2 linked regions of the Lichenihabitans psoromatis genome follow. The protein of the gene in region 2 binds, or shares a complex with, the protein of the main gene of each other region. Links are inferred from orthologs where the notes say so. Each region holds a gene or a part of one and is shown on either strand. Other genes may lie near its edges. The genes, in order: prmC and prfA.

Region 1 (5,943 bases), 2.8 Mb from region 2 along the record:
TTTGTGCGGACCTCGGGATTTACGGGACGGTGCTGTTGGCCCGCGAGGGGATCAACGGAACCGTGGCCGGCTCTCCCGAGGCGATCGCGGCTTTGGTCGAGACGCTACAAGGCGATGGCGTGTTCGGCGGCCGCCTCGATCGGCTCGACCTAAAATATTCGACCGCCGCGACCATGCCGTTCGGCCGCCTGAAGGTCCGTCTCAAGCGCGAAATCGTCACGCTCGGGCATCCAGGCGGCGACCCGACGGCTCGTGTCGGCACCTATGTCGAGCCCGCCGATTGGAACGCCCTTCTGGATCGACCCGATATCCTCGTCCTCGACACGCGCAATGGCTTCGAGGTCGAGATGGGCAGCTTTGTCGGTGCGATCGATCCGAAAATCGGTCGCTTCGGTGAATTCCCCGATTTCGCGGCGCGCGCGCTCGATCCTCAGAAGCACAAAACAATCGCCATGTTCTGCACCGGCGGTATCCGGTGCGAAAAGGCGAGTGCCTATCTCTTGTCGCTTGGCTTCGACGAGGTGTTTCACCTCAAGGGAGGGATCCTGAAATATCTTGAAACGGTACAGCCGGCCAACAGCCGGTGGTCGGGCGACTGTTTCGTCTTCGACGAGCGGGTCGCCCTGGGGCATGGTCTTCAACAAACGCGTCGCGACAAATCCGGATCACCCGCTGATGACTGATACGACGGCACTGCCGAACCGTGTCGAGACGCTGGAGATGCGGCTCGCTTACCAGGAGCAGGCGATCGAAGACTTGAGCGACACGATCACGATGCTGTGGAGCCGCATCGAAAGCTTGTCGCGACAGGTCGCGGCTCTCGGCGATCGGGTGAAGGCAACCGAAAGCGACGCGGGGGCAGGGCATCCGCAGGTTCCACCCCCGCATTACTGACCTGCGCTGCTTTGTGCTGCGATGGCCTTGACAAACCAGTATATTGCGGTCGACATCTTGATGCGGAGTACATCGGCGGTGGGGGCCCGAGATGTTTCAAGTTGTGCAGCGTCGGGTCTCTCCTCTGGCCGCACGGTTGCATTGTGCGGATCTCGCAACGTCTCTCCACGACAAATTGGTCTTAGATCGAGATGATGTCGTCAAGGTCAGCGAAGTCGACTGCTCCGACCCTGGCTCACCCGATCTCGAAACCGTCGTTCTGATCATGCGCGAGGGGCGAACGAGCCTCTTGTTCCGTGTCGAGAAGCGACTGGCCGATGTGACCGAAGACGATCTCGACGGCGTGGCCGATCGGGTCTGGGAACTGACCTGACGGCAAGAGCCCATCTTATCAGACGGGACGGCTTCCCGTGTCGTTCTGCTGTTTCAACTCGAGGCGCGTGCGGGGATCGAGGCGCGTGATCAATCGGGCGCCGCGTCCGTAGGTCAGCCAAGCCCAGGCCCAATTCAGGTAGACCGCGATCCGGTTCCGCGTTCCGATCAAGAAGAACAGGTGGACGGCGCTCCACAGCACCCATGCCACGAAACCCGTGAGCCTGACCTTGCCGAGATCCGCGACCGCCGACGAGCGTCCCACCATCGCCATCGAACCGGCGTCCTTGTAGACGAAGCGCGCTGGAGCGGGACGGCCCGCCACACGCGCCGCGATCACCTCGGCCACATAGGCGCCTTGCTGTTTGGCCACGGGCCCGACGCCTGGAAGCGGCTTGCCGTTCGGCCCCGTCATATCGGTCACATCGCCCACCGCGAAAATGTCGATATGGCCCGGCACGGTGCAGTCGGGAGCGATCTTGACGGCGCCATTCCGGCTCTTGTCCGCCTGCAGCCAGACGGCCGCCGGCGTCGCGGCGGTTCCGGCGCACCAGAGCACGTTGGCGGAGTTGATCCGCGTCCCCCCCGCCACGACGCCGTCATGATCGACGCTTTGCACCGCCGTGTTGGTCAGCACCTCGACATGGAGATCCTCGAGATGTTTGCGCGCATAATCCGACAAATGCTGCGGGAAGCCTGCCAAGAGATTCGGGCCGCCCTCGCAAAGCACGATACGGGCGGAAGACGAGCGGATATGGCGGAAGTCTCGCGATAAACTGGAATGGGCGAGTTCCGCGATGGCGCCGGCCAGTTCGACGCCGGTCGGCCCGCCGCCAACCACCACGAAGGTGAGAAGCCGTTCGATTTCGGAGGGATCGGTGCGACTCTCGGCCCATTCGAAGGCGGCCAGAAGGCTGCCGCGCAGCATCAGCGCATCTTCCAGCGTTTTCAAGACGTAGGCATGGTCGGCCCATTCGTCGTGGCCGAACCAGGAATAAACAGAGCCGGTCGCCAGCACCAACATGTCGAAGCCGATCTCGCCCGCCTCGGCAAGCCGCACCACGCGGCGGTTCGTGTCGATGCCGGTGGCTTCGTCCATCAGCACCGTGACCTCGGGTCGATCGGAGAAGATGCTACGAACCGGAACCGCGATGTCGGAGGGCGCAAGCGCCGCGGTGGCGACCTGGTATAGCAAGGGCTGGAACAGATTGTGGTTGGTCTTGTCGATCACCACCACATCGACCGGAACGCCCGCGAGACCTTTGGCGGTCGCGAGTCCCCCAAAGCCTGCACCCACGATGACGACACGGGGTCTTTCGGCGGGTTTGGCCTGGGCGAGCGTCATGGCGGCGTCCCTTGCGGTTATGGCCCTGGCGGGCAAGTTCCTAGCGGGCAGGTTCCTGGTGGTTGCGTCGGCCACCCTGCCACGAGGGCGCGGTCATGTCCGCCAAGATCGCGTTCGGTGCGGATCATGGTCATGCCCGATCGTTCGATGAGGCGGGAGACGTCCGACGCCTGACCAGCGCCGATCTCGAGGACCAACACGCCACTCTCCGCCAGGATCGCCGGCACGGCTGGGCAGATTGCACGATAGGCATCGAGACCATCCGGGCCGCCGTCGAGCGCCAGCCGCGGGTCGTGCTGGCGGACTTCCGGCTCAAGCGTGTCGATGACGGCCGTTTCGATATAGGGCGGGTTCGAGACGATCAGGTCGAACCGGCCCGACAGGCGATCGGTCCAAACGCCTTGTCGGATTTCGGCCCGGTCGCTCATCCTGCAGTCTGCGACATTGGCGCGAGCCATCGCGCAGGCGGCGTCCGACACGTCGATCCCTAGTCCGGTCGCCCCCGGTAGTTCGGTCAGCAGTGCGAGGAGGATCGCGCCCGAGCCGGTGCCGAGGTCGAGAATTCGGAGCGGTTCGGCCCGTCGCGCCGACAGGGCCCGCAACGCCGCCGACACGATCGTCTCCGTGTCCGGTCGTGGGTCGAGCACGGCCGCATCGATGGCAAGGTCGAGCCCCCAGAATTCGCGCCGTCCGATGATGCGGAAGACGGGCTCGCGCGCCAAGCGTCGTGCCACGGACACCTCGAGGGACCGCGCTGCGTCGGAGCCGAGGAGGAGGTGACCCGAAAGCCGCAGGGCCGAGCGCGTCAGTCCCAAGGCGTCTTCCACCAAGATGCCGGCATCGGCCGATGGTTCGCCGACCCCAGCATGTTGCAGGAGGCTTTCAACCTCCCGTAACGCGTCGCGCCGCGTGATCGACGGATCGAAACGCGGCGCCGCCATGGTTCAGGCGCTGGCGCGTTCGAGCACACGCCGCAACCGGCCTGCGAAAGCTGCCGCATCGGTCGGCATCTCGCCGTCCATGATGCGCGCTTCGTCATGCAGCAGCCAAGACGCATCCTCGATCAGGCTCTTATCGCCAACGGCTGCGACACGGGCCGCCAGCGAGGTGACGAGCGGGTGAGTCGGATTGATCTCCAGCACCGGCTTCGACAGGGCGCCGGATTTGCCATGTTGCGCCAGAATGCGCTCCATCCGACGGTCGGGGCCGAACTCGGGCGCGACGAGGCAGACCGGGCTTTCGGACAGGCGGTCCGAGGCGCGGACATCCTCCACCGCATCCGCAAGCGTCTGCTTCATGAAGGCCAGCAAGGTCGCGACCTCCGGGCTGATGTCGCTTGCGGTCTTCTCGGTCTCGCCCTCGTTCAGCGGCACCAGCTTGATGTCGGCTGCGCCTTGCGTCACCGACTTGAACGGCTTGCCCTCGTAGCCCGCCGCGGTCGAAACCCAGAACGCATCGACGGCGTCGGGCAGCAGCAGCACTTCGATGCCGCGCGCCTTGAAGCCTTCGAGTTGTGGGCTGATCCCGAGGCGCTTCAGATCATCGCCGAGAAGATAGTAGATCGCGGTCTGGTTCGGCCGCAGGTTGGCGACGTAATCGGCGAGGCTGCGATCGCCATCCGGATGGGTCGATGAGGCGAACCGCGCCAGTTTGTAGATGGCATCGCGTCGCTCCGGATCCTCATAAAGACCCTCCTTCAGCACGGCGCCGAAATTCTCCCAGACGGTCTTGAACGTCTCGGCATCCGTCTCCGCAAGCTTGCTGAGATCCTGCAGCACGCGGTTGGTGACGCCCTTGCGGATCGCCGCGAAGATGGGGCTCTGCTGGATCAACTCCCGCGACATATTCAGCGGCAGGTCGGCGGTGTCGACGACGAGACGCACGAACCGCAGCCAACCCGGAAGAAGGTCCGCATCCGACGTGATGAGTACGCGACGGACGTAGAGCTTGGCCTTCCCCTTGCGGGCGGGATCGAACAGATCGAACGGCTTGGAGCCGGGCACGAAGGCCAGCACGTTATATTCGTAGCGACCTTCGGCGCGCCAATGAATCGTCAGCGCCGGTTCGTCGAAATGACCGCCGAGCCCGCGATAGAACTCGGTATAGTCTTCGGGTGTGATGTCCTGCTTCGACTTGGCCCAGAGCGCCGCGCCGTCGGTCAAGGTGCGGGCGTCCTCGCCCGGCTTGTCGATGACCGAGATCGGAACCGCCACCGCGCCGGAATGTTCGCGGATCAGGCTCTCGATGCGGTAGGGCTCGAGAAATTCGGTATTGTCGTCGTTGATGTGGAGCGTGACGCGTGTGCCATGCACCGGGGCGGCATCGAGCGGCAATGCCGCGATCTGATACGAGCCTTTGCCGTCGCTGGTCCAACTCCACGCCTCGTCCGTGCCGGCGCGACGCGTCTCGACTTGGACGCTGCTGGCCACCATGAAGGCCGAGTAGAAGCCGATCCCGAACTGGCCAATGAGATTCTGGTTGCCCTGGGCCTCGCCGGATTGGCTGATCTTATCGAGAAACGCCTTGGTGCCCGAACTCGCGATCGTGCCCAACGCCGAGACGAGATCCTCGCGATTCATGCCGATGCCGTTGTCGGCGACCGTCAGGGTCTTGGCGTCCTTGTCTGCCGAGATCGTAATGCCGAACGCGCCGCCATTGCCGATGAGGTCCGGGTTTGCGATCGCCTCATAGCGAAGTTTTTCGCAAGCGTCGGCCGCGTTGGAGATCAATTCGCGGAGGAAAATGTCCTTCTCGGAATACACCGAGTGGACCATGAGATCCAACAAACGGGCAACATCGGCCTGGAAAACGTGAGTGTCGGGCGCGGAGCCACCAGATGCCACTTCAGCCTCGTTCATGGTCACGAATCCACCTTTCCGAACGGCACGCGTTGCGTGCCTGATCCACGACGCTTGCGCGCCACCACGCCCGATATCGTCGCGCGGGGTTTTGGATGCAAGCCTATCGGCGCGGCTGGCCTCACAAATTCGCGGCCGGCGCGAGATGTGCCGGCTCTTCCTTGAACCGACCGCCGATCGGCCTAATCTGAGGAGAGATCATGTTGGAGGGCCAATGAGCCAGGATGAACAATCGGGATCGCGTGTGCCGGAACGAGAGAGTGGCCCCACATCGGCCGCCATCCACCCGTTTCCACGCCGGGACATGTCTTCGGCCGTCGAATCGCACAAGACCGAACCGCACAAGGCCCCGGCGGCCGCGCCGCCTGTCGTCTCTTTCGACCGGCTCGAGCTTCGGGAAATTCTCAACCTCTATGGTCGTCGTGTTGCGGAAGGCGAATGGAAGGATTACGCGATCTCGTTCACAACCCATAA
Region 2 (6,009 bases):
TCGGCGGCTTGCCCGCTTGGCCGATAGGGTGCAAGTGCTTGCGGTGACCCATGCGCCGCAGGTCGCGGCTCGGTCCGCCACGCATTTGCGGATCAGCAAGGGCGACGTCGCCGAAGGCGGCAAGGTCGCGACGCGCGTCACGCCGCTCGCGCCCGATTTACGGCGCGAGGAAATCGCCCGCATGCTGGCGGGCGCGACCATCACGGAAGAAGCCCGCGCCGCAGCGCGCCGCCTGATCGAGGCGACGAGCTAACGCATCAGCCCAAGGCTGCATCAGCAGCGTTAAGGCGCGGTCTTGGGTGCCGGCTTCTTCTTGGGCTTCTGCGACGGTTTCGGTACCGGCTGCGGCTCAGCTTGCGGTGCAGCTGCCTGCATCGGCTTACCGTTGATCAAGATGTCGCTTCCCGGCTTGGCCTCGACCAGCCAGCTATATCGATCCGGCCCTTCGGCACGACCGAGCTGCTTCATCAGTGTCAAGACCGCAAAGGCCTGGGCAGCATCGGGGTTGGTCTGCGCCCCAGTCGTCAGCATATCCAGAGCTTTATCCAGGCCTGTTGCCGAAACGGTTGCGGTTCCGGTCGGCATCTGCTCGGTAAATTGCATCTGGGCTTCGGCCTTCACGGTCATGACGGGAGTCGTGATCGTGCTTGGCGCCAGGGTCACGACGATGTTTTGCGGCAGGGCAAAAGTCTGCACGATGTCGTTGGTCTGCGCCTCGGTCAAAGGCTTGTCGGCGCCGAAGTCGGCGCTGACGATGGCCTTCTGCAGCGCTTCGGTAAAGTGGACTGGGCCGACCTTGACGTGGAGGTCGAGCCCGCTCGGCACGAGCCCCGTCGCCCAGGCCGGCGCAAGATCCGCCGGGATCGTAAACCCATCGGCGTTGAGGCCGATGCCAAGCACGTCTTTCGAATTTTCATTGCCGACATCGAGACGCTCACCAAAAGTATTCGCGCCAAACTGCCCCAGCGGCGTGTTCAAGATAATCTTTTGGATAGACACATCACCGCTCAAAACAGTGACGAATGGCAGCATGGCCGAGAGAAGCCCTTTCAGTTCAGTCTGATTGGCAACGAGCTGCTGCTTGGACGGATGCGCGACCAAAAACGCCCAAAGGTCGAGCAATTGTGCGTTACGAAGGTTATTCGCCTCAATATGTCCGGTTCCGCTCGCGATTTGAGCGTTGACCTCGAACGCTTTCTCGCTTTTCGGTGCACCGACATCCGCATGGGTCTGGACCGAAAGCGCATAGGTAAAGTCGCGGAGGGTTTGATCAACTTTGGCGTTTACGGTGCCGTTGCCGCCGTCGGTGCCGGTAAATTTACTCTCTGTCGTGCCCGTGCTCTTGCTGGAGCTCGACACTTTCGGACTATTGGAACTCACGGCTGAACCGTTGCTCGAGCTCGTGCTCGAGACAAACGACGCAATCTTCGGGTCGAAGATCCCGTCGAAGTGGGAATCGCCGTAATTCACGATCGTGGTTTGATCGTTGATCGTCACGGTAAAGGACTGAAGACCGCCACTGACCACGTGCCACGTGCCATCCGCCGCCGGCGTCAAGGTCGAAAGGTAGTGCCCCGCTTTGACCTCCGCCAACCCAAGCGCCGCGAAGGGTGCGAAGATCCGCGAGAGATCGACATCGACCTTGTAGGTTTCGCCGTCCGGCGTCACGACGACGGCGCTCGGCTGGCCATCGGTCGGCTTGCCGAGGTAACGCTGAAACAACGTGGTCAAACGCTGCGCTTCATCGGTCGTGGCCGGCGCGGCCTGGGCCGATCCGAGAACGGCCACTGACATGACGGTCGACAAAAAGGCGGCTCTAAGGTTCATTCTCGATTCCCAAACTTGCCGAGCGGCGCCGAGTGACAGCTCGATCCGAACCATGGTGATGGCCGACACGACAACGCGATGTCAGCACCGGCGAGACGGCTGGTCTCTTCCCATTTGCTGACGTGAGACGCAACGTCACACCGGCTCTTTTCGATGCATTCCCTCAGACATCGCCCTCAACGGCCGCCAAGGCCGCCGCCTGATGCTCCGTCGTCAAAGCATCGACCACGTCGTCCAAGGCTTCGCCGGTGATGATCTTGTCGAGCTTATACAGGGTCAGGTTGATGCGGTGATCAGTCAGCCGACCTTGCGGGAAATTATAGGTTCGGATCCGTTCGGAACGATCGCCGGAGCCCACCTGCGCTTTTCGGTCGGCGGCGCGTTCGTTGTCGAGTTTCTGCCGTTCGGCATCGAAGATGCGCGACCGGAGCACCGCCATCGCCTTGGTGCGGTTGCGATGCTGGGAGCGCTCCTCCTGCATGAACACGACGATGCCGGTCGGCAAATGGGTAAGGCGGATGGCCGACTCGGTCTTGTTGACATGCTGGCCGCCCGCGCCCTGCGAGCGCATCGTATCGATCTTGAGGTCACCTTCATTGATGTCGACGTCCACCTCTTCGGCTTCCGGCAAAACCGCGACGGTCGCGGCCGAGGTGTGGATGCGCCCCTGCGTCTCCGTATCCGGCACCCGTTGCACGCGATGCACGCCGCTTTCGAACTTCAGTCGCGCAAAAACGCCACGCCCGACGACCTCGGCGACAATTTCCTTGTAGCCGCCCGCCGTCCCCTCGCTCATGGAGAGAACGTCGACCTTCCACCGCTTCAACTCGGCATAGCGGCTATACATGCGGAAAAGATCGCCGGCGAACAAAGCGGCCTCATCGCCGCCCGTGCCGGCGCGGATTTCAAGAATGGCGCTCTTTTCGTCTGCCGCATCCTTCGGTAGCAGCGCCATGCGGATCGAAAGTTCGAGCGCGGCAAGTCGCTCCTTCGCCTCGTCGACCTCGCCCTCGGCCATCGTCCGCATCTCGGGATCGAGGGCGGGGTCAGCCAACATGGCGGCCAGTCCATCGATTTCGGCATTTTGGGCGTGATAAGCTCGGATGGCCGTCACGATGGTCTCGTTTTCGGCGAGTTCCCGCGACAGGGCCACGAAGGTCGCAGAATCAGGCCCTTCGACGAGGCGCGCTGACACTTCCTCATAACGGCGAAGGACGAGATCGAGCTTGGCGATGGGGAGCATGGAGGACGTATCGTTCCTAAAAGGACGGATTGGCGCCGCTGGCCGGCGCTGGGCTGAATGAGACAGCAGTGACGTCCACTCGGAAAGCGGAGCCTTTGGACGGCTTAGGGCAAGGTCGCTAACAGGGAACCTGATGTTCGGCCGCAAAAGCCTCGAGCCGGCCCCGCAAGCTGGGCTCTCCCGAGGCATCGCGCAACAGGTCGCCCAGAAAGCGCGTCATGGCCTCGACATCCAGCGCCAGGATCATGGCCTTGACGGGTCCGATCGACGACGGCGACATCGACAAGCCCCGATAGCCAAGCCCGATCAGCGCCATGGCGGCCAAAGGGCTGCCGCCCATCTCGCCACAGAGCGTGATGGGGATGTTGCGCCGCTGCCCGACATCGGCAATCGACTTCAGCGCACGCAGCATGGGCGCCGACAGCGGATCGAATCGCGTCGAAACGCGCTTGTTGTCACGGTCCGCCGCGAACAGATATTGCATGAGATCATTGGATCCAACCGACAGGAAGTCGGCCCGTTCCGCGATCTCGTCGAGCTGCCACAGAAGCGACGGCACCTCGACCATTGCGCCGAGCTTGATCTCGGTCGGCAGCGGATGATGATGCTGCGTCAGGAAGGCGAGTTCGTGATCCACGGCCGCGCGCGCGCGATCGAACTCGGCCGCCTCCGCCACCATCGGAAACATAATGCGGACCTCGCGTCCTGCCCCGGCCCGCAGCATCGCGCGAAGCTGAGACCGCAACAGCGCCGGACGATCGAGGCCGATCCGCAGGGCCCGCCAGCCAAGAGCCGGGTTCTCTTCGTCGAGCCGCATCATATACGGCAAGACTTTATCGCCGCCGATATCCAAAGTCCGGAAGGTCACGGGCCGGTCGCTGACCATGTCCATGACGCTCTTATAGAGCGCATATTGTTCGGATGGTCGGGGGAAGTGATCCGCCACCATGAACAGGAGTTCGGTCCGGAACAGGCCGATCGAGACGGCGCCCGTCTCGACGACATGCGGCAGATCGAGCAATAGCCCGGCATTCATATGCAGGTCGATCACGACCCCGTCCCGCGTCACGGCCGGAATATCGCGAAGCGACCGATATTGCTCTTGGCGCCGGGCGCGAAGCCGGGCTTTCTCCGCATAGGCGGCTTCGACATCAGGGCCGGGCCGCACTTCCACGCTGCCCATGACGCCATCGACGATGATGGCATCACCCGGCTCGACGAGGCTCGAAATATTGGTGACGTCGCCGACGGCCGGAATGCCGAGCGCGCGGGCCACCACCGCGACATGGCTCATCGCGCCGCCGTCTTCGAGCACGAGGCCGCGAAGCTTGCGCTGATCATAATCCAGCAGGGCCGCCGCGCCCATGGAGCGCGCCACCAAGACCGCATTTTCAGGCAAATTCTCGTTCGACGCGACGAGATCTTGCCCGGTCAATTGATGCAGAAGTCGATTGGCCAATTCATCGAGATCGTGCAGCCGCCCGCGCATATAGGGATCGGTCTGACGCATGAGTTTGGCGCGTGTGTCGCTCTGGACGCGCTCGACCGCCGCCTCTGCGGTCAAGCCAGTCGATACGGCCTCGCGCAGGCGCCGCAACCAGCCGCGATCATGCGCGATCATGCGGAAGGTCTGCAGGATTTCACGATGCTCGCCCGGCCCGGCTTCCTCCCCGCGATCGACCAGCCGATCGACCGATTCGCGCAGTGCTGCGATCGCTTCGTCGAGCCGCACGATTTCGCCGTCGATATTCTCGGCCACGAGTTTGTCGACGATCACGCGCGGCTCGTGCAGCACCACATGGCCGAGCCCGACCCCGTCGGCGATAATCTCGCCTTTCAGCGACAAGGATTGCCGCAAGACCTCCGATCCGGCCGGAAACAGCGAAACGAGTTCACCGCCCGCGATCATCTCGGCCAACAGCATCGCGGTCGTTTGAAGGACCTCGATTTCCTCCTCGGAATAGATCCGCCGGGCGCGATTCTGGACGACGAGAACCCCGAGCGTGTTGCCTCCTCGCAGGATCGGCACACCGAGGAAGGACTGATAAATCTCTTCCCCGGTCTCGGGCTTGTAGGAATAGGCCGGGTGCGACTGTGCGTCCGGAAGCGCAAGCGCCTCGGCCTTGGCGGCGATCAGGCCGACGATGCCCTCGCCGAGCCGCATGGTCGTAAGATGGACCGCCTCGCGATTGAGACCCTCGGTGGCATAGAGTTCGAGCCGCTTATCGGCGTGCAGCACATAGACCGAGCACACCTCGGCCACCATGTTGAAGGCAATTTGGACAACGATTTTGTCGAGGCGCGCTTGTGCGCCGATCGGTTCCGCCATGACTTCGCGAAGCCGGCGCAACAACAAACGCGGTCCGAGAGAGCCACGCATCAGATCGCACCCCTCACGGCTGCGGAGCCCCGGCCGTGTGCCGGCAAGACTCGGTCAAGGACGAAGCCGCCATGATGTCTTCCCCCTCCGCCGTAACTCAATCGTCCGACTCGTCGAAGCCGCACCAGCGACTGTCACCTAACGGCCGAGTCGAAGCAAGGATCGTACCCCGGGACTAAAAAAGCGTCCCGCGAGGCTAGGCACGATCGAGACCATACAGCGTATGCAGCGTCCGTACCGCGAGTTCCGTATAGGCGGCGTCGATCAACACCGAAAACTTGATTTCGGAGGTCGTGATGGCTCGAATATTGATCCCCTTGTCGGCCAAGGCCTTGAACGCACGCGCCGCGACGCCCGCATGGCTTCGCATGCCGATGCCGATCGCCGATACTTTGACCACGTCGTTGGCGCCCTGCAGCGAGCCGAACCCGATTGCGGCGCGGGCGCCTTCGATGATGAGACGTGCGCGCTCATAGTCAGCCGTCGGGACCGTGAAGGTCATGTCGGTCGTGGTCGTGTCATCCGACACAACCTGGATGATCATGTCGACGTTGATGGC

The links.
Region 1: the proteins of prfA (region 2) and prmC are in contact, whole or in part, in a crystal structure (PDB 2B3T), measured with the Escherichia coli proteins. The link is inferred for Lichenihabitans psoromatis from one-to-one orthologs.

Annotation. Positions count from the first base shown.
Region 1 is NZ_CP036515.1:181,394-187,336, reverse strand. What follows is about bases 1,591-4,519. They hold prmC (peptide chain release factor N(5)-glutamine methyltransferase), read right to left. Parts: upstream 3,553-4,519; coding sequence 2,629-3,552; downstream 1,591-2,628. Other genes in these bases: htpG (molecular chaperone HtpG), read right to left, coding at 3,556-4,519; EY713_RS00920 (NAD(P)/FAD-dependent oxidoreductase), read right to left, coding at 1,591-2,611. Also shown: oxygen-dependent tRNA uridine(34) hydroxylase TrhO, read left to right, coding at 1-683; EY713_RS00930 (SlyX family protein), read left to right, coding at 676-894; EY713_RS00925 (hypothetical protein), read left to right, coding at 1,070-1,267; more of EY713_RS00920, read right to left, coding at 1,286-1,590; more of htpG, read right to left, coding at 4,520-5,469; EY713_RS00905 (DUF2794 domain-containing protein), read left to right, coding at 5,684-5,943. UniProt on the Escherichia coli protein: Methylates the class 1 translation termination release factors RF1/PrfA and RF2/PrfB on the glutamine residue of the universally conserved GGQ motif, i.e. on 'Gln-235' in RF1 and on 'Gln-252' in RF2.
Region 2 is NZ_CP036515.1:2,952,853-2,958,861, reverse strand. The notes cover bases 1,031-4,025. They hold prfA (peptide chain release factor 1), read right to left. Parts: upstream 3,071-4,025; coding sequence 1,991-3,070; downstream 1,031-1,990. Other genes in these bases: ptsP (phosphoenolpyruvate--protein phosphotransferase), read right to left, coding at 3,189-4,025; EY713_RS13700 (hypothetical protein), read right to left, coding at 1,031-1,827. Also shown: DNA repair protein RecN, read left to right, coding at 1-253; more of EY713_RS13700, read right to left, coding at 283-1,030; more of ptsP, read right to left, coding at 4,026-5,450; EY713_RS13685 (aspartate kinase), read right to left, coding at 5,647-6,009. UniProt on the Escherichia coli protein: Peptide chain release factor 1 directs the termination of translation in response to the peptide chain termination codons UAG and UAA.